3 regions of the Paenibacillus sp. FSL K6-1230 genome follow, and region 1 is predicted to be linked to each of the others. Evidence: predicted binding sites of a transcription regulator. Region 1 holds the regulator's gene; each other region holds the start of a gene.
The links. Region 1 encodes Rex, which represses fermentation and respiration genes when NADH is low (regulators of the CRP and FNR family bind a similar motif). Its sites were predicted from a motif close to TTGTGAAATATTTCACAA; they were not measured.

Region 1 (10,313 bases):
CGGAACAAAAGTAAAAAAAAATAACCAGCATAAAAAAATTATGCTGGTAGAAGGGTATTTTCACGAAATTGACATCTGAATTGCTCCCCATTGAGAACTTCTTCACGCATCAGAATGTCAAGAGAATTGTCGAATATTGGCCGATGCTGCTCCAGTAGCTCCAATGTTCTTGTATGAAGAGCGTTCAGAATTTCACTATTCTCACGCATAAGCTCCTGCTTGGTCATCATTTCCATATTAATAATCCCTAACGAAGTCAGTCCTGAGGTCATCATCGTCTGAACGATCTGGATCGCTTGCTCAAAATCATTGCTGGAGCCTGTGCTACGACCACCGTAGTACATCTCCTCTGCTGCCGCTCCAGCTAGCGAGATCATAATCTGCTCCTCCAGAAATGCCTTTGTGTACAGGTAATGCTCCTGCTGCGGATTATGACGGACATATCCCAAGGCTTTACCACGTGGACTCAGCGCCACCTGCTTCACGCTGCCGGGACGTACAATCTCGGCCATAATTGCGTGGCCCAGCTCATGGATAGCAACCCGCTTCTTCTCCTCTGCGGTCGATTCCCGATCTGTTTTCTCACCCATCATAACCTTGTCAATCGCCATGGACAAATGCTGCTGGTCAATGACCGCCTCATTTTGCCGCATCGCATAGATCGCCGCCTCGTTCATAACACTTTCCAGCTGCGCACCGGAGAAGCCGTAGGCCTCCTCTGCAATTCTGCTGAGATCCACATTCTCCTTGATTGGCTTGTTCTTCGCATGCAGCTCCAGAATATGCTGTCTGCCCTTCTTGTCAGGTAGATCCACCTGAATATGACGGTCGAAACGACCAGGTCTCAGCAGGGCGCTGTCCAGCATTTCCTTACGGTTCGTAGCAGCTATGAGCAAGATCCGCGGCGTCTCGGAGGAATAAATCCCATCCATTTCCGTAAGAAGCTGGTTCAGCGTCTGATCGTACTCCCTTTGCTGACCCCCCTCACGCTTGCCTCCAATAACATCAATCTCGTCGATAAAGATAATGGCACTATCCTTCTTGTCTTTGGCGGCACGGTTGCGTGCTTCGCGGAATAGATCCCGAATCCGGCCAGCACCGACACCGACATACATCTCAACAAATTCACTACCTGAAGCCGCGACAAACACAGAGTTCGTATACTGTGCTGCAGCCTTGGCCATCAGCGTCTTCCCTGTTCCCGGAGGCCCCGTCAGCAATATCCCTTTAAGTGGACGAATGCCGAAGCGGGATATTTCCTCATGACGCACCAGAAAATCCAGCGCCTCGCGAAGCTCCTGCTTGGCGCTCTCCTGACCACCGATCTCCTCGAAGGTCAGCTTCGCAGGACCAGCTTGCTTGCGTTTCTTATCCTGAGCAGCCCCTACAGCAATCCCCCCACGCATGTGAAGCATCAATAGCAATCCTCCAACGAGCGCTCCTGCCAGGAGCAGAGGGAATATATTAATTCCGATAAAAATCAGAAATATAAGCACTACGGGAACGGTACCAATCAACGTCTCCTTCACCCATCTAGGCATTCGGCCACACCCCTATCTTCTGCGATTCACGAGGTAAAATGATATATTTACTGGCTTCACCATTTTGCAGACGAATGTAGACGTTCGTATCATCCATATTGGTGTCAGCCTTGATCATACCCTGCTGCAGTCCGTTAATGGTTGCAGGAATATCCGTATATCTCTTGCTATCCATAGCTTCTGCAATAGGGAACATCGCTTGAGACCACAGCTTGTCCAGCTCCTGGTCCGAATGATCCTTAATGTCCAACTTCAGTCGCTTGCTCCCGAGCACAGAGCTGCCGTCCTCCTTCACAGCCTGAACGAGTCCACGAACATCTGTATCGGGTTCAAGATCAAGTTTCAAGGTGACCTCGGATTGGTTAATATCTACTTGAGCACTTGTTACACCAGGGTATTGGGTAACAATCTTCTGCAGTGGTTGGTGCACAGCTACTTGGCGATACAGAAACCAGCCACCGAACAATACGGAAGCGGATAGTACTGCTGCCAGCGCTATAGGTACAATGCGAAGTTTCAAATTAACGTCCTCCTCTCAGGTAATACAAGATTCATTTCTATTTCTACTAAGTATACAGTATGGCTGGACGACTCTGCATCTCTACACACAGACTGCACATAACAGTAGACTATGTCAGCGATACGACCACTCCTCTTCCATCAGCATCTTCCAAGCACATCCTATAGACTCTTCTATTTGCATAGCTCCGACTGTGATTTTTAAGTTCTGATAACAACGCATAACAACAAAAAACAAGCAATCATAACTCTTGTCTCTCAAACAAGTGCAGCATTAGTATATACTAGAGTATATCACACGATATATCAATTAGCTAAAAGCAAAGTATGTCTATTTTTCAAAATTTAAATGTGAATCTCTTAAAATGGAGCAAATAGAAAAAGAGTTGCCCCAGAAAATCTCAAGATTTTCTGAAACAACTCTACTCCGTACAGTATGGTAGGCTCTTCCATTCCAATTAGCTCGTTCGCTACATAAGACTCTGTTCATCCATTTGACAACGAATGCTTACCTGACTATTTGCCTGGAAGCGTATATCCTTGCCCCACCTCAGCTCCGTCCTGAAAGCGATAGAATCGGTAGCGATAGCTGTCGTTCTCCCGGTACATGAGCTGCCATACATATTGATTGTCGTACACGCCAGGCCGGAGGCTAATGATATCCACATTCGGCAGATCACTCTCGATCCGCGCCCGCATTTGATCCTCATTTATACCCTCATTCAATAGCTCGGTATGGACGGAAGCATCCTGTTTTACCGTATCAGGTGCGTTCTCCACCGGCTCGAATGGAACCCATACCATCACCTGCTGACTGTCGGCATTCGTGCCCTCAACGACCCAGTAGATGGAATCCCAGACAGATTTCCATGAATTATTTACAGACACGATCTTCGCATCCTGCCGTGCCTTCTCCACTGCTGCATTGCGCTCGACACGCTGGTCCTGTGTAACATAGGAGTAATAAGCATAGATGCCTGCGAACAGCCACAGCAGGACCAGAATGATGCCTGTGAGCCATTTCCTCTTGTTCTTCAACCCGAACTTCCTTTCCGGATAAAAAATAGATTAGCGCGCCAGCAGCCCCTCGAACGCTGCCTGGGCTTCATAACGAATTCGCTCCTCATCCAGTGTGAGGCAGCTTCCATCCTTAAGCACTTGCTTGCCATCTACCCACACATGCACAACGTCCTTGGCACTCGCAGAATAGACTGCATGCGAGATGAGATCCGTACGAGGCAGGAAATGTGGCTGATCCATGTCCAGCGCAATAAAGTCTGCCTTGTTGCCCGCTGCCAAGACTCCTACTTCCTTCAGCCCAATCGAAACTGCACCGTACTCTGTCGTCATCCGCAACGCCTCAGCTGCCGGTACGGCTGTAGGATCGCCAGACACACCTTTATGAATAAGCGCAGCCAGACGCATTTCCTCGAACATATCCAGATTGTTATTGCTGGCTGGTCCGTCCGTGCCCAAGGACACCTTGACGCCTGCACGAAGTAGATCTGGCACTCTGGCTACACCGCTTGCCAGCTTCAGGTTGCTGCCTGGATTGTGAGACACACCCACGTCATACTGTGCAAGCACCTGAACCTCCTCGTCGTTCAAATGAACAGCATGGGCGACCAGCGATGGTCTGGAGAAGAAACCAAGCTTCTGAAGATGCTCTACTGGACGTGCACCATACTCTCTTACATTCTGCTCTACTTCTGCGAGCGTCTCTGACATGTGTGTGTGGAGCGGAAGGTTCAGATCATGAGCAGCCTGAACGAACTGCTCGATGAAGGCTGGTGGACATGTATAAGGAGAGTGCGGAGACATCATCGTTGTAATGCGTCCGTCCGCCTTGCCATGCCAATTTTTTGCAAAAGCAACCGCTTCATTAAGCTTCATCCGCTGCTCTTCCTCTGAACATAGACCGATGGCTCCACGCATCAGACAGGCACGAATACCGGACTGCTCAGCGACTTTGGCGACCTCATCCATGTGATCATACATGTCCAGGAATGTCGTCGTACCTCCCTTAAGCATCTCAAGCACCGACAGGGAGGTACCCCAATATACATCCGTAGAGGTGAATTTCCCCTCCATGGGCCACATTTTTTCCTGCAGCCATTGTTGTAGCACCATATCATCTCCATAACCACGCAGCAACGACATAGCCGCATGACCATGTGTATTCACAAGTCCAGGAAGGAACAGCAGGCCTTTGCCATCGACAACAGGAGTATTCTCTTCTCCATCGGGGATGGTCGGTCCGATATATGTAATTCGGCTATCCTCTATAATCATACAGCCTTCAATGACACCAGCATCTTGCCCGTTCACTGCAAAATGTCCGTTTTTGATCATCCATTTATTGCTTGTCATGTTCCTTCTCTTCCTTTCCATCCTCCAAATAATAAGCCAGGCTCAGCAAATCTGTCGTAAAATCTGTCGCGTGAATACGAATGTGCCGTGGAGCCTTGAGGATCGTAGGCGCAAAGTTCAGGATAGCTTCGATGCCGCTGTCAATCATCAGATCAGCAACACGTTGTGCTTCAAAATCCGGCACAGTAATAATCCCGATTCGGATATTTAGCCGCTCAACCGTCTCCTTCAGCTCTTCCATAGGCTGTACCTGCAGCGTGTTAATCTTCGTTCCAACCTTGGTAGGTAGAGCATCGAATACGGCTACAATCTTCATATTGTCCTTCAGATATGCATTATAGTTGGACAACGCTTGCCCGAGATTACCTGCCCCAACCAAAGCTACGTTAATCTGCTGATCGATTTTGAGTATATGACGAATAATCTCAATCAGATAGGTGACATCATAGCCAATGCCCTTTCGTCCAAAGTCACCAAAATACGCAAGATCCTTGCGGATCTGGGCCGGATTCAGATCCAGCTTCTGGCCCAGTTCCTGCGAGGACACCGTAGAGATTTCACGCTTTTGCAGCTCATTCAAATATCTTAGGTAAACAGGGAGCCTACGAACGACGGCTTCCGAGATTTTATCCGATTTCATACTTGCTCCTCCTAGTCACAACGGTCTGTATAACTTTACATTCTAATTTGAACAAAATTTATCCTTGTACCGGCTCATGAAGCCAATCCGCGATTCGCGGAACCATCTGCGTAGTTGGCATATGCTCCATCTTGGGTCCTGGAAGTGAATACAGGAAATGCTTCCCGTAATATGACTCCAGCACTCGCGTATCATAGAGAATGACCACGCCACGATCCTGTCCTGTTCTGACCAGACGACCAAAGCCCTGCTTGAACCGTATGACAGCCTGCGGCACGGATAGCTGCATGAATGGATTCTTGTTCTGCTGACGCAGCAGCTCACTCTTGGCCTCCAATAACGGCTGATTGGGCGGCTGGAATGGCAGACGAACGATGGCAAGGCAGGTCAGTGCATCCCCAGGAATATCGACCCCTTCCCAGAAGCTGCTTGTACCTAGCAATACGGCCGACTTGGCCTCCTGAAATCTGCGAGTTAACCTCGAACGACTTCCACTGTCTACACCCTGACCGAGCACCGTAATGTCACTGGCTGCCAGCGATTCTTTGAGCGGCTCATGCACCTGCCGAAGCATACGATAGGAAGTGAACAGCACAAGCATTCTTCCTTTGGTTGCCTGAGCTGCCTTACTCAGGGACTGCACCAGCGTACTTACGAACAACTCATCACCGATGCTACCCTTGACACTTGGAAAATCCCGTGGGATGACGAGAAGTGCCTGCTCTCTGTAATTGAAAGGAGATGGCAGCATCGACGTAAGAAGCCTGCCGGTGTCAGCCGCTTCCTGTAGCCCTAATTGGTCTATCATGTACTGAAAGGATTTGTCGACCGAGAGTGTCGCAGAAGTTAATACCACACTGCTCTTCTTATCAAAAAACATCTCCTTCAGCTGACGACTGACATCCACCGGAACTGCATAAAATTGCAGGGATTTACTGCGGAACTGACCGCTTGCCTCCAGCCAGTATACCGTAGTCTCATCCTCCATTTTCATGAAGAAGCGTAGATTCTCACGGAAGCCAGCCAGATCCTTGAACAGTCCCTTCAGATCAATCATGAGGCTCTCTGTGCCGAAATCCTCCAGCTCATCCTCCACTTCCTGTAGTAGCCTGTCTCCTTGACGAATGAGCTCGCCGAGGATCAAATAGATCTGCTGCTCCAGTGCCCCAGCATCTGACCAGCCCTTGGGCTTGTCAGATGGCTTCAGGCGTGACGAGAATTGCCCACTCTCTCCCGGCGAGGCATCCGAGCGCTCAGGCAGCATTGCGAATAGCATCTCGCTCAGCTTATCCCATGCTTCCTTCGCCTCCACAGCCTCACCATACATGCTGTCAATCGTGGAAGACCAGCCAGTGGCCTGTTCCATACCGGATTGATTCAGCATTTGCCGTAGCGCTGGCAATTGACCTGTCTTACTATCCTTGAATAGTCGGGTCAACGGATGAATAAATGTGAAATATTTCATATGAAGTCCCAGGTGCTTGCCTGCTACCTCTTCCAAATGGTGCGCTTCATCAATGATCAGATGCTCATAGCTGGGCAACAGCTGATGACTGGCCTTCACATCCGTGAAGAGCTTGGAGTGGTTCGTTACGATGACATCTGCTGTACCTGCTTCGTGGCGAGCACGATGGTAGAAGCATTTACGGAACCAAGGACAGGATCGGCCAAGACAGGAATCCGAATCACTTGCTACCGTCTCCCAGAAGTCCCCTCCTCGACTGCTAAGGTTCAGCTCTTCATCATCGCCGGTCTCCGTCATCGTGAGCCAGACAATCATCTGTGCAGCTGTGATCAGGTCCTCCTTGGGTGTCGCGAACTCTCTCTTATTTATTTTATGTTCAAACTTCCGCAGACACAAATAATGCCCACGTCCTTTGAATATCGCAGCCCGGAACGGAAAGTCCATAACCTGTGTCAGCAAGGGAATATCACGCTCACGAAGCTGCTCCTGCAAGTTGATTGTATGCGTGCTAACAGTCACCTTCTGGCCTGTCTTCACACTCTGATATAAGGCTGGCAGAAGATAACCGAGAGATTTCCCCGTACCTGTACCTGCCTCAATCAACAAATGCTTATCCTTCTGAAGGGCCTCCATCACAGTAGCGAACATCTGGTTCTGCGCTTCTCTCTCCTCATATTGCTTCAAGGTGGACCGCATACGCTCCTGCACGCCTTCCAGAAATTCCTCAAAAGTCACACCGCTGAGGGGACTAGCTTCCTCAGGGTCTCTAGGTGTCGTTATGTCTGTCCAGTCCTCAACCTTGAGTGCGAGCTGACGATAGAAGCTATAACCGTTCAGATCCTGATCTGTCTCGCGTTCACGCTGTTCACGTACGCCTTCAAAAAACCAGCTAAGATCACTGTCCTCATTTTGGAACAGCTCACACAGTCGCTGAATCGTAATGAGCGGCAGCGCCTGCAGATCCTCTAGACACTTAATGAATACCTCGGCGGTTGCCTGCGCATCACTGTCGGCCTGATGTGGCCTGTCATGCACGAGACCAAATTCCGAGGATACATACCCCAACTGATACGAGCCCAATGACGGAAAGAAGATCTTCAGGAAATCCATTGTATCCAGAATACGTCCTTGGTAAGGCAAATAACCACAGCGATCAAGCGCACTTTGTAAAAAATTGAAGTCAAAGGCCACATTGTGCCCGACCAGCACCGTATCATTTAATAATGGAACCAGCTCAACCATCATATCTTCAAGCTGCGGGGCATTGGCTACATCTTCATCTGTGATGCCAGTTAAGCCCGTAATGAATGGTGGAATCGGCTTTCCCGGATTTACATAAGAACCGTATATTTGGGAGATGCTTAAATCATGATCTATAATAGCAAGCCCGACTTGAATGATATCATCCGTGGACTGGGTTCCTGTCGTCTCAAAATCCAATACTGCAAATTTCATTTCAACCTTAATCCCTTCCATCAAATGAATTTTCTTTCCACCCATAATTAGTATACATCGGAATGGACTATGGTTCGATAAGCATACCAAAAGTTTGAGCTATTGAACAGGCAACAACAAAATAGAGCGATGCAAGGCATCGCCCTTAATGGTTCAGATTCAAAGAAAATCAGGCATGGAAAGGTTCGCCAAAGCGTAAAAGATCGGAGTTGGTTCGGCATGCTTCCATATTCTGAAGCGCCTCTTGCAGAGAAGGATCATAATTTAAGGCCAGTTTGAAGTATTGCAGAGCTGCCTCGACATTGGAGCTCTTGGTCTCTGCACAGCCGAGTGCGTTATAAAGGACAGCCTTTGTCTTTGCATCGCTGGTAAGCTCCAACGCCTGACGAAGCCCACTAGCAGCCTCCTGGAAATAGTCGTTATACAAATTAGATATAGCTCTGTACATATGTGCCATCAGACTTTGTGGGTATACAGCAAGCACCTGGCCAAATTGCTCCGCTGCCTCCCTGTACATCGTCAGACGGAAATATCCGATGCCACGAGTACACGCATCAAGCGTTAACTCTGGATAGGCATCCACATCCGAATGTACAGGACCAGCGTTGTGCTGCTGCTGTACTGCACGCATATCACTCATCTTCTCTTCAAATGCTAGCCATTGATCAATCATGGAGTCGCTCATCCGACGCAGCAGCCCCCATTTATACATCAATTCTTCCTTTCGAGGGCCTTGGGCAGAAGGGTAATATTTCATGATTTCATCTAACATGTCGTTCATCTCTGCGAATACATGCTTGAACATACCTATGCACGCCACCCTTCACAAGATGATGGAATTCACGTCGTAAGGTGACCAGATGCAGATCGGCGACGTGTACTCACATTTTTCGCCCAAAGCCCTCGTTTCATCCGCCCCTCTGCTGTTACATGATGGTAGCGTGTACTTCCTCATGCATGGTCTGTACAGCACGGTTCTTATCATCAACGAATACTACCGTTGGTTGGTATGATTTGGCTTCTTCATTGCTCATACTGGCATAAGATATAATAATGACATTATCTCCAGGCTGAACCAATCGAGCTGCTGCACCATTCAGGCAAATGACGCCACTGTCCTTGGGACCACGGATGACGTAAGTCTCCAATCTGGCACCGTTATTGTTGTTCACAATCTGGACCTTCTCGTTCTCCAGCAGATCAGCCTGCTCCATCAGCGTCTCATCTATTGTTATGCTGCCAACATAATTCAGATTGGCTTCCGTGACCGTTGCCCGATGAATCTTGGACTTCATCATCGTTCTATACATGGGACAGAACCTCCGCTTTTTGTAATCTCATATTGTCAATCAGGCGAGTACGGCCAAAATGAACGGCAAGCGCCATAATAACTTCTTCCTCAATTTGTTCCAATCGCTGCGTTAGATCCAGTGGTTGAAGAGACGGGAAAGTCAAAATTTCAACATAATCAATCCGTGCTAATGGTGATTGATTAATCGTCTGACGCAATATTGCATCAAGCTCCCCGACTGTCGAAGCTTCATGCTCTGTTACAGCCTCTTGGGCGGTGCGAAGAGCCTTGGATAGCGCAAGCGCCTGAGAACGTTCCTCCGGGCTCAGATAGACGTTTCTGGAGCTTAGCGCCAGTCCATCACCCTCTCTGACAATTGGACACGGCACAATAGTTACGTTCATGTTGAGATCCAGCACCATTTGCTGGAGCACGGCCACCTGCTGCGCATCCTTCATACCAAAGAAGGCTTTGTCAGGCTGTACCATGTTGAATAGCTTGGCAACAACCGTGGTCACGCCGTCAAAATGACCTGGTCTGGAAGCCCCGCAGAGGCGGTCTGTCAGGTCGCTTACCCGAATTTTCGTACGAGTAGGCTGAGGATACATTGTATCTACAGTCGGCATAAACAGAATATCTACGCCTTCACGCTCTGCGAGAGCAGCGTCGCGTCGCTCATCCCGCGGATAGCTGTCAAAGTCTTCATTAGGCCCGAACTGAATGGGATTCACAAATATGCTGATCACCACAATATCCGACTGCTCTTTGGCAGCTCTCATCAGGCTGGCATGCCCCTCATGCAAGTAGCCCATCGTTGGGACGAAGCCTACGCTGCGCTCTTGCACTGCTGCTCCGTTAGGACGGCGAAGCTCACTTAGCAGACGGCGTAATTCCTGAACATCCTTTACAATCCTCATTTGCTGCTCACCTTCTCTGGAGTCTTCTCGCTCGCTACTTTACCGTAGAGTGCTTGAACTACGCTGTCATCAGCCGTAAATACATGCTCCTTGGCTGGAAAGCTCCGATTTTTGA
Region 2 (10,313 bases), 2.3 Mb from region 1:
CGCATTAAAGAAGCCGACGAAGCCCATCATCACGACAAACAATGACCAGGTCGTTGTGGTAAAGGGGAGCATGAGCAAAGAGACTGCATTCAGTGCCTGCGAGCCGACGATCAGCCGCTTGACGCCCAGTCGATGATACATGGAACCACCCAGCAATTGCCCGAAGATCCCTCCGAGGGACATGATCAGGATCACAGTGCCTGCATCCGTCATGCTACGATCAAGCTCATCAAATACATACATGGACACTAGTGGCCACATGAGAGAACCACCCAGTGAACTCACTAGACTGGCGATCAGGAAAATTTTGATTTCTTTGGGGTACTTCATCAGGGCATGCATAGGTATAGGTTTCTCCTGGACTTTAAGTTGTAAAATCACATTCACGTATTGTATCACAGACCAGGATTCTCGTACATACGTTCCCTCACAAATTCTGTAAACCGGCAAGCCAGATCATATCCTCCAGGACACAAGATACCCACACTAGCTTCTTCTTAATGCCTGCTTCTTCTTAATGTCCGCTTCCTCTTTGACAACTGCAGTGAACCTTTGACACACCTTGAGCGAAGATAAGGGTGAAAGCACGTTGCGCAACGGCTCTGTAATCATGAATGGAGGTAAGACACATGAAATTAAAATCCACAAAAATCATTGTAGCTTTGACTGCCGCTAGTCTATTTGCAGGATCAAGCATGATTGCATCGTTGCCAGCCTCGGCTGCGAATACCAGCCTGCTGAACTATACGCCATCCAGCTTGGCATTGGCAGCATCAGCAACGAAGATCAAGGTATCCAAGCCAGATCAGCCCATAATCGACTCTGCAATACAGGCACTTAGAAATCTTACAGGCAACACCTATTCCATCGGAAATACCTCCCTTGTTAAGATCAACGGCGAGCAAATATGGGACCTGAGTGTAAAGGGCGTAGATTACTCCCAAATACTCATGAAAGGTACTGAGGTGCAAGGTATAAAAATCGAACAGCCATGGGATGAACTCAAAGAGTCTTATAAACAGCAGGTTCAGAAGGTCATGATGAATACACTTGGGTCACAGATAACGCCGACATCTGTCGATGTATCCATAACCTATGATAAGCGGCAGGATCATATTGGCAAGACACAGCTCTACATCCGGTCCAATGGGCACATACTCATCATTCACGATGGAGAGCTTACCAGACATACTCAAATCCTGACGAATGCTTCCATGGATTCTGCAGTCCTCAAGACTGCACAAGATGTATTCAAAGGGTGGGAGGGTGTTAAGCAGGGCGAACTCCAGCGAAGCTTGTCCTGGCTCACTCGTGAAGGAGACAAGGAGGTCTATAAGCTCGCCTTTGGCAGTGGGAATAGCCCTGCATTTATCGACATTGACAAGGCAACGGGGACCATTCTGAAGGTGCAGGCTGGAGAGCTGGAGGAATCACAAGAAGCTTACCTTCAGTCGTTGGATAAGCTCAATAGCACTAGCGAGGCCCAGCTACTGAAGCAAGCCATCAAGCAAGCACCCGCTTTACTTCAGCTTGACTTGAACGGCTATACGACCAAGAAGGACCCTAAGATGACAGGCATTGTCCACTTCACCAAGCCAGGAGCTCCCAAGATCACCGGTCAATACAATGCGAATGGGCAGTTCTATATGATGGAACGAGCTCAATAACGGATTCCATAAGGAGGATTTGATATGCACCACATTTCTAAAAAAATCATCGTATCTCTAACAGCCGCAGGATTGCTTATAGGCACCCCGTTGTCCGCTATACTCCCAGGATCGAACGCACAGGCTACTGCAAAATCAGCCTCTGCCAGCAAACAGAGCAAGCCTAGCAAGGCTATCGTCACCGCTGCCGAGAAGGCTCTGAAGGAGTTCACTGGCCGTTCCTATTCCATAGGAGAAGCCTCCCAAGTCACGATCAATGGCGAAATGATCTGGGATCTGAGAATCAAAGGAGTTGAAATCTCACAGGTTCTCATGAAAGATAGCAAAGTGCGGAGTATTAAAATGGAGCAAAAGTGGAGCGAACTGAAGCCGTCCTATCAACAACAAATCCAGAACATTATGAAACAAACTCTATCGGAGTTCAAGACGCCTGATTCTATATCACTATCCATCGATCATTCGAATCATCTGAAGAATAAGGGCGAAATCCAGATACACGTCAGATCTGGGGACCATATCATCATTATTCATAACGGCAAACTAACCCGACATACTCAAATTCTGACGAATACTAGCATCGACCCGGCTATACTTGAGAAGGTCCAAAGTATATTCAAGGGATGGAGTGGTATCAAGCAGGGAGAGCTTCAGCGAAGCCAGTCCTGGCTGACTCGCGAAGGAGACAAGGAGGTCTATAAGCTCGCCTTTGGCAGCAGTAACAACCCGGTATACATTGACATTAACAAAGCAACAGGAGTTATCCTGAAAGTCGATGCCCCTGAATTACAAGGTTCGCAGGAGGAATTTGTCCAATCGCTAAAAAAGCTCAATAGCATCAGCGAGGCCCAACTGCTAAAGCAAGCCATCAAGCAAGCACCTGCTTTACTTCAGCTTGACTTGAACGGCTATACGGCCAAGAAGGACCCTAAGATGACAGGCATTGTCCACTTCACCAAGCCAGGAGCTCCGACAGTCTCTGGCCAGTACAATACGAATGGGGAGTTCTATATCATGGAACGTGCGCAGTGACCTCCACTGGATAAAAACGAGAACACCCTATAGTGTGAGCTAAGGCTTAGCTTACACTGACAAGGCCCTCCTTAGAAATTCCTTATCCTAGAGTTCACTACGCAGACTCATTTACTTCATAATACTGAACCTTATTCAAGAAACCGACGAATTATATATTATAGTGACGAATATAAGCGGAGGAGAAACACATTGAAGGAGCAGGAGCAATTCAGTATCTGGATTCGGAAAATCAAGGAGGGCGACCGGACAGCCTTTCGACATCTATATGAGACTACTGTTCATGATGTATATCGAACAGTAGTCTTTCTTACTACTCATCAGCAGGATATAGAAGACATTATGAATGAGATATACATCAAGGTGTGGGCTTCTATTGGTAATTATGATACGGACAGACCCTTTCGCCCCTGGCTTCACGGCTTGGTTATCCGGCAAGTCCAGGATTGGAGACGTAAGATGTGGCGAAAATTCCGAATCATAGAGAAACAAACACGGCTGGAGCTGACCCCGGAAGGGCCAAACACAGAACACGCTATTGTGTTCCAGGAGACAAGCCGTGAATTGCTTCAAGCTGTTCATTCCTTATCCTACAAGCTTCGCATTGTTATTTTGCTGCGATATTTCCATGATTATAGCCTCAACCAGATTGCTGAAGTACTAGACCTTCCGGTAGGAACTGTAAAATCTAGACACCATTCGGCTCTGAAGCAGCTTCGAAGGCATTCCATTTGGTTAGAAACGGAAAGTGAGGAGAACGTGTATGTCCAAAAGCAATCATGAGTACCCGTCAAATTCTGCTCTCAGTTCCCTCAAAGAGCTGGAATGCCCACCGGAGCTGACTGAGAGGATCTGGCTCAACACACTGGCTCATGTGGATTCTACCGACATAACTCAACACCAAGCTGCAGAGGTCAGAAAAAAAGCTGGGTACAAACGCAATATATGGCGAGGCATGCTGGTGACAACTTCGGCTGCAGCCTCATTGCTGCTGATGTTGATTGTAGCAAGCCTATTTTCCCCCTCTCTTGCACATGCGTTAAGCAAGCTCCCCGTAGTCGGAGGACTTCTTGCTGTGATGGATCATCTTGGTGTGCAGACCGCTGATGAGCAAGGACGGCTAATGGAGCCGGAGGTCAGTGATACACATGATGGCATCACCTTACGAGTCCCGCAGGTTGCCTATGATGGTAGAGTATTGATGTTCACGGTGATGCGTGAACATCAACATGATGTGGATACCAACAGTCGTCGATCCTTAAGTAAAATTTCTACTGTAGTTAATATGGATGAGGTCTCTAGTCTCCGGACGAATATAGAACACTCTAGCTCGATGGTCAACGGGGAAGCTCTAGACGGGCTTAGTCGCCTGATACCAAGCAAGGGAGCCAACCCTAACGTTGTCTTATTCAAGATTCACAACTATACCAGGGCTCATTCAAATAGTTCAAACCTCCCGGAGGAATTCGAGTTTACAGTTCAGATCAAACTGAAAGACATAGACAAGCCTTTCACGTTGAAATTTCCAGTTAAAAACAATATGGATCAAAGTGAACATACACTCAACATCGTCAAGGAGACATCCGAAGTCACGCTCACACTCCAGAGGATCACATTCACGCCGCTCTCTACGAGCTACAACTTGATGCTACAGCATCATGCCCCTGAAAGCAGAGAGAAGTATCGACAGTTCTGGATAGACATCCTGGATGATCAAGGCAGACAGTTGGACTGGTTTTCAGCATTTGGAGATTACGAGGATGATAGGCATATGCAGAAGCACTACCAATTACTATATGACCGATTCCAATCTCCTCCAGCCTATATCGTGATCAAGCCATTTCTTACCGTCATGCAGCAGCCCAACACGAACAGTGGGCCCTTTGCAAGGGACGCCAATGGAGATATAAAGAAAATGTATTTGAAAGAGCTGGAGATGATCATTCCCATAGATTCAGATCAACTCCAAGGATTGTACGATAATAAAGAAGCCTCTGAATAAGAAAATTCCAAAAGGGGCTGTCTCATAAGTAGATTTTCAACAAAAGCAACAGCCCATATTTATTCAAGAGGCAGTAAACAGACAACAAGGCCACGATTCTCCTGTTGTAGGAGTATCGCGGCCTTGCGTTTTTGGTCCACCGTGGCTTGCTTCAGCATATTATGGGCAAGCGGAAGCCAACCGACCTCAAGCGTCACTTTTTCCATGTTCGTTTTCCGCTTAAACAGTGGAGAGGACGGACTGATTGTGGAAAAGCGGTAGCGGTCGCCTTGGTTTCCGGATTTTCACCGCTTAGGGGAATGAAAAAAATCTGGAGAGCACAGCGATTGAAACAACGGTCCGTTCGCGGAGCGTCCACTCAAGTGCACACGTTGATCTTACTCAAAAAAAGGAGGCGTCCCAGAAACCATTACATGGCTTTTGGGACAGCCCCTTTGACAGCTGCAAAGGTCTCTTCCTCCCTGACGACATCATGATGAAGCTGAGCAACCTGATCAGATCAGGAGCGGGGCGTGACTCCTTTACTTTTCGGCACAGCGTTCTTCCGCTTCATGCTTATGGACCTCGACCAGAGTAGAGAAAAAGGTTGCTCCCTTCCCCATATCGGCCAGTCGAGAGGAGGTCAAGGTATTAGCACGCTGTCCTGCTTTCGTTCCCCACCAGAGGCCTTGACTGACTACCGTGCCTGGCAGCATGGCGTCTACTACTTTGGCACGTAGCTCATAGGTACCTCTATCGTTCCATACTCGAAGGAGGTCCCCGTCCACAATACGCCGAGCAGCTGCATCCTCAGGATGAAGCTGGAGCTGTGGCTCCTTCTCCAATTGCTGATGCTTGCCTACATTGCCGAAGCTCGAATTGAGGAAATTGTGGTTCGGTGGTGAAATGAACATGAGTGGATAACGCTTTGGCTGCTCTCGTTCCACTAGCTCCTCTGTCTGCTGCCTCAGCCCACTTTGCTCCTGCTCTTGCTGCTGAGTCAGCTTCTCACCGTCGAAGCCCTCCACCAATGGAATGTAGGTAGGCAAAGGAGGAAGCCCTGCAGCCTCCAAAGCTTGCGAATACAGCTCAATTTTACCTGAAGGCGTGTTCAGACGATCTAAATATTCGGACTGCGCCGACATGTCCAGCTTGACGAATCGCTGCTCCTGTAGCGCCTCCAGCGTCACTCCCTGCAAATAAGGATTGTCTGGCTTGTTCAGCGCCCCCCGGATCATCTCCTCTGGACTCTCCTCGAATGCCTCCGTATCAAATCCCATTGCCTTGCCCAGTAACGAGAACAACTCAACATTCGTCTTACTCTCTCCCACTGGTGCAATGACGGGCTCCTGCAATTGAATAAAGTGATGCCAATAGGAAGCATATAGGTCCGTGCTTTCAAAGGAAGACGCTGCTGGCAGCACAATATCGGCATACTTAGCCGTATCTGTCATGAATAGCTCATGCACGACGGTGAACAGGTCCTCTCGCGCAAAGCCCTGTTGTACCCTTAGGGTATCTGGCGCTACGACCAGCGGATTACTGCAGTAGACGAACAAGGCTCGAATCGGATGCTCCGTCTCAAGCAGGGCTTCCCCGATTCGATTCATGTTAATTGCACGCGCGTCAGGATTCGGACGCAGATCAGGACGCTCCAGTGCCGCATCGTTCATCGAGTTATAGCCACCATTCCCCTTGAGTGCGCCGCCCCCGCGATTCAACCATTGTCCCGTCAGTGCAGGCAGACAGGCAATAGTACGTACATTCATGCCCCCATTGTCATGATGCTGCAGACCATTTCCAATGTAAATGAAAGCCGCCTTGGAGGTACCATACAAGTCTGCCAGGCGCGTAATATCCTCAATCGGCACACCCGTTATACGGGCGACCCGCTCAGGTGTATAACTCCGAACATGCTCCCGTAGCTCCTCATGTCCTACTGTGTACTGTTCCATGAATTCCTGGTTCGTATAGCCACGCTCGAACAGCAGGTGCATCAGCCCAAGCGCCAAGGCCGTGTCTGTCCCCGGATAGAGTGGAATGAACCAGTCAGCCCACTGCCCGGTACGGTTGCGATGCACGTCGATGACAACGATCTTCGCACCTTTCTTCCTTGCCTTCTCGGCGAGAACCACCTGATGCATATTCGTACTGATCAGGTTGGCACCCCATATGATGATCAGCTCTGCTTGTTCGGTATCCTCTGGACTCACTCCACCATTGAAGCCCATTGTCGCTTTCCAGCCAGCCGTGCCTGCCGAATTACAGATGGTCTGCTCCAATTGGCTGGCTCCCAGAGCGTTAAAGAATCGTCGATCCATTCCATCCACACTGAGCAAGCCCATGTTGCCGTAGAAGCTATATGGCAATATGGATTCGGACCCGTATTCGCGGGACAGCCCCTGGAAACGGGTCGTGATCTCTGCAATAGCCTCATCCCAGCTAATGCGCTCGAATTGGCCACTACCCTTGGCGCCAACGCGCTTCATGGGATACTGTAGCCGCTCGGGGTGATAGACTCGCTCGGTCATATGCCGGACTTTATTACAAATGGCTCCCTTGGTGATCGGATGCTCAGGGTTGCCCGTTACCTTCACGATGCGTCCATCCTGCTTATGTAACAGCAAGCCACAGGTGTCAGGACAGTCCAGCGGACATACTGCCGGAAATATTCCATCGGTCTGCTCTTTCATAGGCGTGAATGTCCCTTCGACCACTTCGTTATCAACTGCATTACTCCCGAGTGCCGCTGTACGGTCTCCGTCCAAGTGCATATTCCGGGGCTCTCCATCCCCAACAATTTTGCTGCTCATCTCTGTGGCACTCCCTTCAGTCCTGTCCTACATCGAATTCCATTTTATCTATCATACTAAAAATTTGAAGTATCCACCAAAAATAAAAAATCCGACTGTTTCATTCATGAGTGCCTCTGGGTAATGAGAATCAAGGCAGCAAGAGGCGAGAGCACACTCCCTCTAATGCCATATCATGGACCACTCCCAAAAAAATTCGCCATGCCAAGTTTCGTTCCCCCGAACCTGGCATGGCGAATTTGTTGTTTGTAGAACATTTACTTTAGAAGGCTTGCTCTCAGCTATACAATTGATGCTGCTGTAAAAAGCGATTTGATGTGCTTCCGTACATCTAGCGGCTGTTATTGTTCACTTACTCTTTCCATCTATTGCTTCTATTCATGTACCTTGATACTGCCTCCATGCACCTTGATGTCACTTCCATGCAACTTAATTTTGCTCGCTACACTTGTTCAGCTGTCGCCGCACCCTTCATTGGATGCTCTTCCGCCTTAGTCGCAGAAGTGTGAGGTGCTTTACGCAAATAAGCCATCCAATATGCCGCTGCTACGAATATACTGCCTCCTGCCAAATTGCCAAGCCATACAGGGATGAAGTTCATAATATAGTCGCCCCAGGAATAGTACCCCTCGAAGATCGCTGCTGGAATCAGGAACATGTTAGCGACAACGTGCTGGAACCCGATCGCAACGAACGCCATTGTCGGGAACCAGATGCCCAGAATCTTGCCACTGATGGAATCCGTACTGTAAGACAGCCACACCGCAAGTGCTACCAACCAGTTACAGCCAATACCGGAGACGAAGGCTTGCAGGAAGCTATCGTGAATTTTGTGCCCAGCCATATCGACCAGCTTATCCAGAAAGGCGCCAGATCCTGTGAGACCTAACACATGTCCAAAAAAGTAGGCAACGAACAACGCGCCCACGAAATTACTAAGTGTAATGATGATCAGATTGCGTACGGCTTCGCCTGTTGTAATTTTCCCCGCCATACGAGCCAGCGGCACCGCCATCATATTGCCTGTCAGCAGTTCTCCGCCTGCCAACAATACAAGCACCAGTCCGACAGGGAACACAGCCGCGCCTATAAAATTCGCAAAGCTCCCCCAGGATGCAGGTGCACTCGCAATGACGCGAATATCGAGTAGGAAGCCAAGTGAAATGAAGGCCCCTGCCAAAAATCCAAGAATAGCAGCTGTCTGCCAGGAATTGTGTGCCTTATGCATGCCGGTCTCCACGGTTTTGGCCGCGATCTGTGCCGGTTTATAGGTTGCCATAACTCTCTCTCCTTTTTAGCCTGCTTCTATAACTCCCAATTATTCATGTAATTCATTGTAAATGGTAATCAGGAGGGTTGTCGTGAAATAAATCACATGACATGAAATTGAAACATACGGCTTGCTGTTTGAGAGTTGGAAATCAGGCTGCCCTAAACTTAGCACATCATTAGCATGTAAAATACAAAAAAGCAGCCTCTATACGAAGCTGCTTCCATCCTGGCATTCAATCATCTTACTTGTTCACGTCCACACACTTAAACGTGAGTGAAGTGGCGCAAGCATATGATTAATTATATTCTTCTTTTTCGATTTGCTTCATGAACCAGCTGATACTTACTACGGATACAATAGCAATGACAATCATGAAAGTAATCCAGAACATTGCCATGGTAGGTCCCCCTTAACATGATTAATTACAAACCATTATACATCATAGTTAAGGGGTGAATTTTCGAAATTCATGACAAAGTAGTGAACAATATCATAGCCATCCGCGCAGCGAATGTTATACAGTAATGGTTTCTCTAGCTTTTACAGCTGGTAAAGCCTGTAGTCCTGCTGTATTCAGGAAATTCCATGGTTTGTTATAGTGTGGCTGGAAGAAGAAGTCGATAAAGGCCAGCTGGTCTACGGTCATATGATTCTGAATGCATACGGACAAGGTATTGATCGACTGGGTCAAATCCACCTCGGACATCAGCTGGGCACCGACGATGCGGCGGCTAGCACGTTCGTATACAACCTTCAATAGCACTTTCTCTGCTGTCGGCATGAATTCCGGACGGTAGCTATCCTCAATCAAGACCGCTTCTACGTCTAGTCCCTCATCCACTGCAGCGGACTCTGTCAGACCTGTACCTGCAATATTTTGCTCATATATTTTGATCCCGGAGGTGCCCTGTGTGCCCATATAAGGTATCGTAGGCTCCACCAGATTGCGCGCTACGAGTGTTCCCATACGTACTGCATTGGTTGCCAGTGGAATATAAGCATTCTTACCTGTAGGGTTGTAATGAATAGCGCAGCTATCACCTGCAGCGAACACATCTGGCTGGCTGCTCTGCATATACTTGTTGACGATAATTGCCCCGTTCGGAAGCATATCGACTTGGCCCTTCAGCAGATCCGTATTCGGACGGAAGCCAATGCACAGGATCACAAGGTCTGTCTCATACGCACCTTTGTCGGTGATAACCTTGCTTACTTTGCCTTGCTCACCTTCAAAACGCGTCACCGTCTGTCCGAGAGCCAGCTTGATTCCATGCTCCTCAAGGGAAGCCTCAATCCGATCTGTATAATCACTGTCCAGATACTTGTTGAGAATACGGTCCATGCTGTCGATCAGTGTGACCTCTTTCCCGTTCATTTGGAATGCCTCTACAAGCTCAATCCCGATATACCCGGCTCCTACAACAGTAATGCGCTTGGCATCCTTGGCTTTCTCAATGATCGTATTGGAGTGATTGTAATTCTTCGATAACAGGATGTTATCGAGCTTGATGCCTTCCAGCTTCGGAATAATCGGCCACGAACCAGTTGTC
Region 3 (10,313 bases), 730 kb from region 1:
CCTTTGGGGGAGCAGCATCCCATGATATTGAATATCGCAAGGAAGGGAAGTCATGGTGGAGACGGGAGATGCCATCACAGGCAGAGTATGAAGAGGGTCTGCAGAATTTGGAAAAGCACAATTGGCAGGTAGACTACATACTGACACATACATGCTCGACGGGTGCCCTTAGCTACATTACGGAGCACTGTGGCATACATATGGAATTGGATGAGCTGCATGCATATTTCGATGCTGTGGAGAGCAGAACGGCATATAAGCAGTGGTACTTTGGTCATTTTCATCGGGATATGTTCTTACCGAAGCGACAGAGGTTGGTTTATAACGATAGGATCAGGCTGGAGGAAGAAATAGATAGATTTTAAGAAGTGAATGCGAATCGAAGCATAATAGCAGAATTACAGGAGCGTTATAGAAATCCCCCTTGCCACTGACGCGATAAAGGGGGATTTCTATAATACCCATGGATGGGGATCAAATCTAGCTTAATCCGACAGAGACTAATTATGCGGCGAATTCGGATTTTTAAGTGAGCGTCCTAGCCCCTTGAGGAAGCTGAGCCCGAAGCTTAGCGCTCGTAAAATGTCGGGATCGCGAAGCGATTTTGACATCGACCACAGACTGGTCTTGCTGGAGGCTGCAGTGGTCGTCTGTGCCTCGGTAATCCCGGACTTGAGCCCATCAATGAGACTCTTGGTATGAGCAGGATCGAGGCTGGTCAGTGCACCAGCTGCTGCCATTCCGTGATTGATCAGGTTAGTTACCTCAGGGCGTGACACTTGCCCGAGGGCAATCTCGGCGATATTGGCTCTTGCTTGCAGCAAGGACTCGGCAGCCTCAAGTATGCCGCTTTTATGGAGCTCATTTAAGATGGATAATGATTTCTCTAGTGCCTCATTGCTCTCAGCGAGCTGCTGCTTCAGTTGAAGAATCGTCCTCTCCTGCAGTTCTTCCTCTGTCAGCAGGCGTTTTTTGACGATGGAGATGGGTTTTGCCATAGTTGAATGGCCTCCTCTGGTATTCTATTTGACCAACGATACGAAGTCAGGTCGGTTCCACTTCCGCTCTACCTCAACACCTGCTTGCGGGTTGCGCTTCTTGTAGCGTGGATTGGTCGGAGGCAGAGGATTCACGCCCTTCACGTTCAGAATCTGCATACGCACCTTGGTCTGTTTGTAAGCAGGGGTCCGGGTGCGTACATCCAGCGCGGTACCCGTTAGCAGGTTGACCGCACTTTCATGGCTGTTGGAGTGCATGGGCACATACACTTCATGGCCCCGAACACGGTCTGTGACTAATGCACTGAGCTTAATCGCCCCGTATGGTGATTCCAGTCTAACCAGAGACCCGCTCTCGATGCCGCGTTCATGGGCAAGCTCAGGTGATACTTCAACGAATACATCAGGGAATTTCTGATTGATCCCTTTCGATTTCTTGGTCAGATTGCCTTCATGAAAATGTTCTAGTAGGCGCCCGTTGTTCAAGACGAGATCGTATTCCTTCGGATACTCTACAGGTGGAACGTACTCTACCAGTGAGAAGCGAGCCTTTTTGTCTGGGAAATAGAACCCATCTGTGTAGAGCAGCGGCGTGCTCTCTCCCGTATCCGAGCCCCACATAAAGCTTCCCCAACCTTCCAGCATCTCGTAGCTACACCCGGAGAAGAATGGAGTCAGGCTGGCCATTTCGGCAAAAATGTCGGATGGATGTGTGTAGCCCCAGTCATAGCCCATGGCTTTGGCAATTTGTGTGGTAATCCACCAGTCAGGCTTCGAGTCGCCCACCAAATCCAATGCTTGATAAAGTCTTTGAACCCGGCGCTCGGTGTTCGTGAAGGTACCGTCCTTCTCCAATGAAGGTGCTGCTGGTAGGATTACATCTGCGAACTGAGCGGTCGTAGACAGGAACACATCCTGAACGACGAAGAAGTCCAGCTTCTCCAGTACTTCATGAACGTGGTTCGCATTGGAATCGACCCAGGCCATGTCCTCACCTACGAGATACATCGCCTTCATTTCGCCACGCTCAATGTCATCTAGCATTTTGATATTGTCTTTGCCTGGAAGTGGAGAGATCGGTGTTCCGTAAGCTGCCTCGAATCTCATTCGTGCCTCGTCATTGGAGACGTGCTGATAGCCAGGCAGCCATGGCGGTAACGTCCCCATATCGCACGCACCCTGGACATTGTTATGTCCTCGCAATGGATAGGCCCCGGCGCCTGAACGCATATAGTTCCCTGTAGTCAGCAGCAGGTTGGAGATAGCTGCGGAGGTATGCGACCCAGCGATATTCTGAGTGACACCCATGCCCCAGCAGATTGCAGTTCCATCCGCATCACGAATCATTTCGGCGATCGAGATCAGCTCTGCTCTGGAAATACCGGTCTCTTGCTCTGCGAATTCCAATGTGTATGGCTCTAGCACCAACTCATAGTCTGCAAAGAAATTAACGTGATTCTCAATGAAGCTCAGGTCATGCCAGCCTTGATCAATGATGTATTTGGTCACTGCGGTAAGCCAGACGAAGTCCGTCCCTTGCTTTGGATGGATGAACAGATCGGAGCGCTCTGCCATCTCATGCTTGCGCAAGTCAGCAACGATCAACTTTTGCCCGTGTAGCTTATGTGCTCGCTTAATGCGAGTTGCCAGGACGGGATGTCCTTCCGCTGGTGCACAGCCGATCAGAATAACCAAGCCTGCAGCAGAGATGTCCTGAATCGTTCCCGCATCCCCGCCGATTCCTACCGTGGACATCAAGCCATCCGAAGCAGGGGATTGGCAGTACCGGGAGCAGTTATCAATGTTGTTCGTACCGAAGACCTGACGTGCCAGCTTCTGAATGACATAATTCTCTTCATTCGTAATCTTGGAGGAGGAGATAAATCCAATCTTGTCAGAGCCATAATCTTTCTTGATCGTACCCATGCGATCAGCAATCAGGGAGAAGGCCTCCTCCCAGGTAGCTTCTACGAATTCTTCCCCTTGGCGAATGAGTGGAGTCGTCAAGCGCTGGTCACTGTTGACAAAGTCCCAGCCGAATTTACCCTTCACACAGGTGGAAATGGCGTTCACCGGGGCATCATGGGAAGGCTGGATTTTCAGGATATTGCGCCCCTTGGTCCAGACTTCGAAGGAGCACCCTACGCCGCAGAAGGTACAGACGGTCTTCGTCTTGCGGGTCCGGGTCTCACGCATGGCAGCTTCCATCTCGGAAATCGCGAATATACCGCTGTATCCAGGTTCTACTTCTTTAATCAGATCAACCATCGGATTCAGCAGCTCTTCACCTATGCCGGACATGAATCCAGCCTCACCCAGCATAGACTTCTCCATTAGAGCGTTGCATGGGCATATAGTAACGCATTGACCACAGCTCACGCAGGAAGAATCATTGATGGAAGAGCCCTGGTCCCAGATCACTCGTGGAATGTCTGCCTCCCAGTCGATGGACAGGGTCTCATTCACTTGGAGGTTCTGACATACTTCTACGCATTGACCACAAGCAATGCACTGATTTGGATCATAGCGATAGAAGGGGTGCGACATATCTACCTCAGAGGGGGCTACCTTGGGACGATATGGATATTTCTGATGCTCAACCTCCATCATCTCGACGGTGTTGTGCAACTTGCAATTCCCATTGTTGTTGTCACATACCGTGCAATATAGCATGTGATTTTCTAGCAGCCGATCCATGCCTTCGGTCTGTGCAGCCTTAGCCGAGGGTGAATTGGTGATAATGCTCATGCCTGCCTGGACCTTGGTGGAGCAAGCGCGCTTAAGCTGCCCGTCAATCTCAACGATACAGGTGTCACAGGTCTGGATGGGATCAACTTCGGGAACATGGCAAATTTGTGGATGGGCGATATTGGCAAAGTTAATGACGTCGATGACATTTGCGCCTCGTGACACCTCATAGGTGCCTCCATTCACGACGACCTTGATCGTTTGCTCGTTCATACAGATGCTCCTTTACGATTTCTTGGCACAGAGTCTTGCGTATTTATGCATAATCTTGACTGTATGCCATTTCCTTTTTCGCAAAAATGACCATAAAAAAACTCCACCCCAAATGTAAAATCCGATACCTCGGACCATACATTTAAAGTGGAGTAATTCATTAGCAATGACCTACCAATGGATCAATCCTAAAATATTTGACAATTTTACGACTAATTAGATTATACTACTACATGACAAAAAAACAAGACTGCATCTTGAGGATCGGCACTTCTGCAATGAAATAGGATTTATTCATTTCTTATCTTTGGAGGATTTGCATGAAGAAAGAAGCTGCTTTTAACGAGATTGTGAGAAAAGTTAGAAAAGATACCTTTGGGAAGGGTCCAGAGCGGATTCACACGACATTTGTGGAGAATATGGCAATTACGAAGATGTACGGGAATTTTACGCCAACGGAGAAATTCATTGCCAAGACCACAGAAGGGGTACAGATGGTGCACAGCGCAAGGACGCATATGATCAAGAAGCTCTATGAGAATCATGTTCCAGACGGGATGGAAGAGCTATGCGGCTCAAGGCTGATTCATTTATTCTCGGATATTAAAGTGGATGAGGATGTAGCCGTGTCTGTATTTCTTTTTGAAAAAAATATTGAACAGGGATGAGATGCGATGAGTTTACCACTACAGCGTTCACAGCGTGTCATTCGTTATGAACATGGCCAAGTAGCTACAGCGGATGACCTGATTGTGACCGAGCACCCCGTCACTGTGAAAGTGAATGGGGAGGAGCTGGCCACAATGATATGCTCGCCGGAGTATATAGAAGACATGGCTGTTGGATATTTAGCGTCAGAAGGAATCATTAAGGACTATAGAGATATTCAGGAGTTATGGGTACAGGAGGAGGCCGGCTTTGTTCATGTTCGAACTCAGCGCCTCAGTCTCCTACATCAGCAGATGTACACCAAGCGTTACATTACTTCTTGTTGCGGCATGAGCCGTCCTGGTTTTGTATTCTTCAACGATGCGCGGACAGCGAAAAGTATGGAGGATGTTCATATCAGGCTGTCCTTCCAAGAGTGCTTCAAGCTGATGCATGAGGTGCTCGCACAGACGGATCTGTTCCACCGCACCGGTGGGGTGCATAATGCAGCCTTGTGTGATTCACAGGGGATATTGCTGGCTAGATGCGATATTGGACGTCACAATGCTCTGGATAAAATCTATGGTCATTGTCTGAAAGAGGGTCTAGCCCTCAAAGATAAGGTGATTGTATTCAGTGGGCGGATATCTTCTGAGATCCTGATGAAGGTATCGAAGATCGGCTGCGAGATTGTCCTCTCCAAGTCTGCGCCAACAGCGCTGGCGTTGGAACTTGCAGAACAGCTAGGTATTACGACCGTAGGTTTCATTCGTAATGATACTTGCAATGTCTATACTCATCCTGAGAGAATCGTAGATGTAAAGAGGCAAATATAAGAACATTTCTTGCGAATTACATGTCACATTATTGACAAAATCTGAATTCTGGAATAATCTTGATTTTGCAGAAGAACAACGCATCGTACTTATGCATTACGTTTGGAGTACATTCAAGGACTTGTCTTTACTCTAAACTACCCGGTAACCAGCTTGTTTGGTTCCCCTATAGTTTGTGTAGGGAAATTAACCAGCATGGAAGTCATCTCTTACCAGATTCCTCAAGTGCCACGACTAGCTTGAAGAGAGTCTATAACAGAGCATAACTTCATGAGGGTTATTTGTGCTTTCATGATATATAATCTGGAGGTCAGCCATGGGATATAATTCACCACAACAAATTATGGAATTCACCGCAGAGGCAGGTGTGAAAAAAGCACAGCTCACATGGTTGTCCTTGATTCTCCTTGGATTTCTAGGGGGAGCATTCATCTCACTTGGATTTCTCCTCGACATCAGAGTCATTGGAACCGCGCCTAAGGAATGGGGCTCCATCGCTGGATTCATTGGTGCATCGGTATTCCCGTTAGGACTGGTGCTCATTATACTAGCGGGAGGTGAGCTGTTGACAGGCAATATGATGACGATGTCAATGGCCTGGTTCGCACGCAAAATCCGCCTTTATGATGTACTACGCAACTGGATTGTTGTGCTCATCATGAATTTCGTGGGTGCGATCTTTGTCGCATTTTTCTTTGGACATGTCGTGGGACTCACAGAAGGAGACTTTCTGACGAAGACCCTGGCTATTGCTCAGGCGAAGGTGAAGGATGGATTTATGGAATCTTTTATCTCGGCGATTGGCTGTAACTGGCTCGTATGTCTGTCCATCTGGATCGCAAATGGCAGTAAGGATTCCTTAGGGAAATTCGCAGGAGTCTGGTTCCCGGTCATGGCGTTCGTGGCTATCGGTTTCCAGCACGTGGTGGCCAATATGTTCGTTATCCCGGCAGCCATCTTCGCAGGCAGCCTGACCTGGGGAGATTATCTTTCAAATTTTGTTCCAGTGTTGCTAGGAAACATCGTGGGTGGTGCGGTATTTGTCTCTCTTATTTACTTTGGAGCCTATCGAAATAAGAGAGAGGTTGCCAGTGTAATGAACAGAGAGGCTTGAGTGTCTGGAAGAGTAAGGAAGACTCATCCAAACTCCAATTTTGCTTTCTTCGTCTAGATATTTACATTTCATCCGTGAGAGAATATAATGGCAAATGTACACCATAATTGGGAAGTAACAGGCTGCCCTTTTGCGATTAGAGTGTTGTACAAAAGTCTGATGGCAGTCTCCAATTGAATGGCCAAGTGCCCAAAACGGATTATTTTCCGTGTTTCTTTAAAGCTTCTGTGATGCACATAATCACTTCGTACAAGATTAATCGTTGTTTAGGCACGTTGATCTTTCTTGGTGAAAATAGTCTCATTTGAATGATCTATCTAAGAAAAAGTAGATCCGTGGCGAAGCTATGTCTTAATGCTAAAAAGGATATTTTTTACATTTTAAAATGGACGAGGGATTGCTAGTTTCATTCCTTATCCATTTTTTTTGATATAGTTATCCAACTACTATCCACTCCAGTGAGACGAAAGGAATGCTTCTAACAATGGAAAACACTCATATTATTCTATTGGATAAGCCCTTGGCCATAAAACACACTGAAGAATTAGAAAAGAGAATTTTTTTTATATCCTCGAACATTCATCATTTTAAATTAATCACAGGCGAAACAACAATTAATGGTGTAGAAGTTACTCTGCAACCAGGAACGGACCCAGAGGGAATTAAGACTAAAATAACCTCCGTGATTGATAATGAAATTGCACTTCAAAAAGTATTACCTCCACGAGTCGTATGGAAATCAAGTGATAACGTGCCCCAATTTCAAGATGAGCTTTTTGATAAAATGCTGGAACAAGAAATGGTATTTGAAATGGGCGAGGGTCAGGTCTGCTTTGGGGAAAAGTTAATCCACTTAATGGATACCTTGGATCAGATGATTAAAGATATGACTATATCTCATTTTGGAGCTACCGAATACCGATATCCTACCTTAATCTCTACCAAAGCCCTTGAGAAATGCGGATATTTCAAGTCATTCCCCCATTTCTTGATGTTCGTTACACGGCTGCATAATGATATTGATATCTATCGTGATTTCCTAGAGGACTACAAGTCCAATCATGGAATTGGCTCTTATTTACTTCCCTACTGTCAAAACGTCGATTACTGCTTACCCCCCACCATGTGCTACCACACATACTATCAGTTCCAAAACACCCAACATGCTGAGACACACAATCGTGTTATAACGTCTATCGGAAAATCATTTCGCTATGAATCGAAATATCATCGGACCCTGGAAAGACTATGGGATTTTTCTATCCGAGAAATTGTTTTTATGGGGTCCAGGGATTTTGTATTGGATAGTCGTCACAAATTTATGGAAGCAGCGTTCTCTCTTCTCGAAAAGCTGGGGTTAGAGGGGCATTGCGAAGTAGCCAGTGATCCTTTCTTTTGCAGCGAGGATACGGCAGCGAAAATATTTAATCAGAGAATGCAAGAACTCAAATATGAGCTGCGCTTAAAGGTTGGACCTGATCGAACCATTGCTGCAGCTTCTTTTAATTTTCATGATCACTTTTTTGGTGAGCAGTTCAATATAAAGCGCGGTGAGACGGAATGGATGTCAACAGGCTGCGTTGGATTTGGCATCGAGAGATTAGTCTACGCATTTATTAGTCAGCATGGACTAGATGAGGCACAATGGTCCAAGATCTTGTCGAATGCACAGTCAGAAGCTATTCACGCTGAATAAGCACCGTGAGCAGCCCCCGATAGTGAAACTTGCTTATAAATCTAATGTATGGAGGATTAAATGGAAAAACAGGGTCTATTCCAAATATTAGAGCTCGACGGTACTTTGCTGGATGACAATATGGTGATCAATGAAAAATTGGCCATGGAAATGTACAAGCTTCTTGTAATCAATCGAGTGTTTGATCGCAAGCTGGTGAATATGCAGCGCAAGGGTCAGATTGGTACATATGCCCCTTTTGAAGGTCAGGAGGCAAGTCAGGTAGGAAGTGCCATGGCTCTTTCGAAGCAGGACTGGATGTTTCCTACATATCGGGATCATGCCGCAATGTTAACATTCGGCTATGAGATGGTGAAAATAATCTGGTATTGGATGGGGAGAATTGAAGGATGTATACCGCCTGACAATAGGAATATCCTGCCTCCTTATGTGCCTATAGCTACACAGATCCCTCAAGCAGCCGGGGCTGCATGGGCTAGTAAATATAAGCATGAGAACGCATGCTCTATTGCTTACTTTGGCGATGGTGCTACCTCAGAAGGAGATTTCCATGAAGGGCTGAACATGGCTTCAGTATTCAAGGCGCCAGTGGTATTTTTCTGCCAAAACAATGGCTACGCAATTAGTGTACCTTTATCACGCCAGACATCTAGTGAAACGATTGCCCAAAAAGCTATAGCCTATGGTATGGAAAATGTTCGGGTGGATGGCAATGATATATTTGCTGTGTATGCAGCAACTAAAAACGCCTTGGAGGCTGCCAGAAGTGGGAAGGGCCCTTGTCTAATAGAAGCAGTAACCTATCGTTATGGCGCGCACACAACTTCGGATGACCCAAGCCGGTATCGGAGCCTAGCGGAAAGCGAAGCATGGAAACCGAGAGATCCTGTTTTGCGAGTAGAGGCCTACCTGCAAAGGCAAGGAATACTGGAGCAAGGTGTACGAGAGAGAGTCCGTAGTGAAGCGGAACGTTTGGTAGGTGATGCGATTCAGTTCGCACTTAATATTCCAAAGCCTGATCCAAAAAATATGTTTAACCATGTGCTCTCTAGCAAGCCGTGGAATATCCAAGAGCAGGAAAACAACTTTAATGAATTTATGCAAAGTCATCACCAATAGATGTTACGGAGGAGACTTAGTATGGAGAGAGAATTGAACCTTGTTCAGGCACTAAATGAAGCCTTGGATATGTTATTGGCCAGTGATGATCAGGTGCTTCTCTTAGGAGAAGATATCGGTATAAACGGTGGTGTGTTTCGTGTTACCGAGAATTTGTACAACAAATTTGGTGATCGACGTGTAGTGGATACTCCTTTATCCGAAGCAGGCATTGTAGGCTGTGCAATTGGTATGGCCTTAAATGGTCTTAAGCCTATCGTTGAAATTGAATTTTTTGGCTTCATTTATCCTGCCTTAGAGCAAATTCTGTCACATCTTTCAAGGCTGAGAATGCGCACTCAGGGTAAATATGAGGTGCCGTTAATTATAAGAGCTCCTTACGGGGCTGGAGTTCGTGCCCCCGAGCTGCACTCGGAAAGCATCGAAGCGCTGTTATTTCAATCACCAGGGCTACAAGTTGTGATACCTAGTAATCCCTATGACGCGAAGGGTCTGCTTATTGCGGCTTCGGAAGGTAGTGATCCTGTCATTTTTCTGGAGCCTATGAAAATATATCGCAGTGTGCGCAATCATGTCCCCGAGCATAGATATACAATTCCTCTGGGCAAGGCGAGTATCGTAAGAGAAGGGCAAGATATCACCGTCATATCCTGGGGGGCCATGATCTGGAACGTGATGCAGGCGGCGGAGCAGCTTGAGAAGTCGCACGGTGTTCATGTTGAGGTCCTGGATCTTCGTACGCTATATCCATTTGACATGGAGACGATAGAGCAATCTGTAAGAAAAACGAAGCGGGCTGTGATTGTACATGAAGCTGCATTGACAGGCGGTGTAGGGGCGGAGCTAGTTGCTGTGATTCAGGAGCGTATGTTCAGTGAATTGAAATCTCCGGTAAAGCGAATTACAGGCTTTGATGTACCTATTCCACAGTTCTCCATTGA

Region 2: the regulator Rex is predicted to act here: its motif matches at 8,850-8,867, upstream of MKX74_RS25750 (formate/nitrite transporter family protein).
Region 3: the regulator Rex is predicted to act here: its motif matches at 5,464-5,481, upstream of MKX74_RS18770 (formate/nitrite transporter family protein).

Annotation. Positions count from the first base shown of each region.
Region 1 covers NZ_JBBOCK010000001.1:3,546,614-3,556,926, forward strand. Annotated here, with positions in the region: gene MKX74_RS15515 (AAA family ATPase) at 39-1,541, opposite strand; gene MKX74_RS15520 (hypothetical protein) at 1,534-2,061, opposite strand; gene MKX74_RS15525 (cell wall elongation regulator TseB-like domain-containing protein) at 2,577-3,098, opposite strand; gene MKX74_RS15530 (amidohydrolase) at 3,129-4,430, opposite strand; gene MKX74_RS15535 (redox-sensing transcriptional repressor Rex) at 4,417-5,070, opposite strand; gene dinG (ATP-dependent DNA helicase DinG) at 5,129-7,990, opposite strand; gene MKX74_RS15545 (hypothetical protein) at 8,160-8,795, opposite strand; gene panD (aspartate 1-decarboxylase) at 8,917-9,300, opposite strand; gene panC (pantoate--beta-alanine ligase) at 9,293-10,198, opposite strand; gene panB (3-methyl-2-oxobutanoate hydroxymethyltransferase) at 10,195-10,313, opposite strand, start outside.
Region 2 covers NZ_JBBOCK010000001.1:5,800,980-5,811,292, forward strand. Annotated here, with positions in the region: gene MKX74_RS25720 (MFS transporter) at 1-342, opposite strand, end outside; gene MKX74_RS25725 (hypothetical protein) at 630-1,667, shown strand; gene MKX74_RS25730 (hypothetical protein) at 1,692-2,696, shown strand; gene MKX74_RS25735 (sigma-70 family RNA polymerase sigma factor) at 2,889-3,479, shown strand; gene MKX74_RS25740 (DUF4179 domain-containing protein) at 3,460-4,698, shown strand; gene MKX74_RS25745 (molybdopterin-containing oxidoreductase family protein) at 5,220-7,370, opposite strand; gene MKX74_RS25750 (formate/nitrite transporter family protein) at 7,933-8,769, opposite strand; gene MKX74_RS25755 (FAD-dependent oxidoreductase) at 9,278-10,313, opposite strand, start outside.
Region 3 covers NZ_JBBOCK010000001.1:4,278,936-4,289,248, reverse strand. Annotated here, with positions in the region: gene MKX74_RS18795 (hypothetical protein) at 1-365, shown strand, start outside; gene MKX74_RS18790 (DUF1641 domain-containing protein) at 501-998, opposite strand; gene fdhF (formate dehydrogenase subunit alpha) at 1,023-3,959, opposite strand; gene MKX74_RS18780 (DUF2294 domain-containing protein) at 4,280-4,627, shown strand; gene fdhD (formate dehydrogenase accessory sulfurtransferase FdhD) at 4,634-5,443, shown strand; gene MKX74_RS18770 (formate/nitrite transporter family protein) at 5,760-6,557, shown strand; gene MKX74_RS18765 (hypothetical protein) at 7,042-8,253, shown strand; gene pdhA (pyruvate dehydrogenase (acetyl-transferring) E1 component subunit alpha) at 8,314-9,372, shown strand; gene MKX74_RS18755 (alpha-ketoacid dehydrogenase subunit beta) at 9,394-10,313, shown strand, end outside.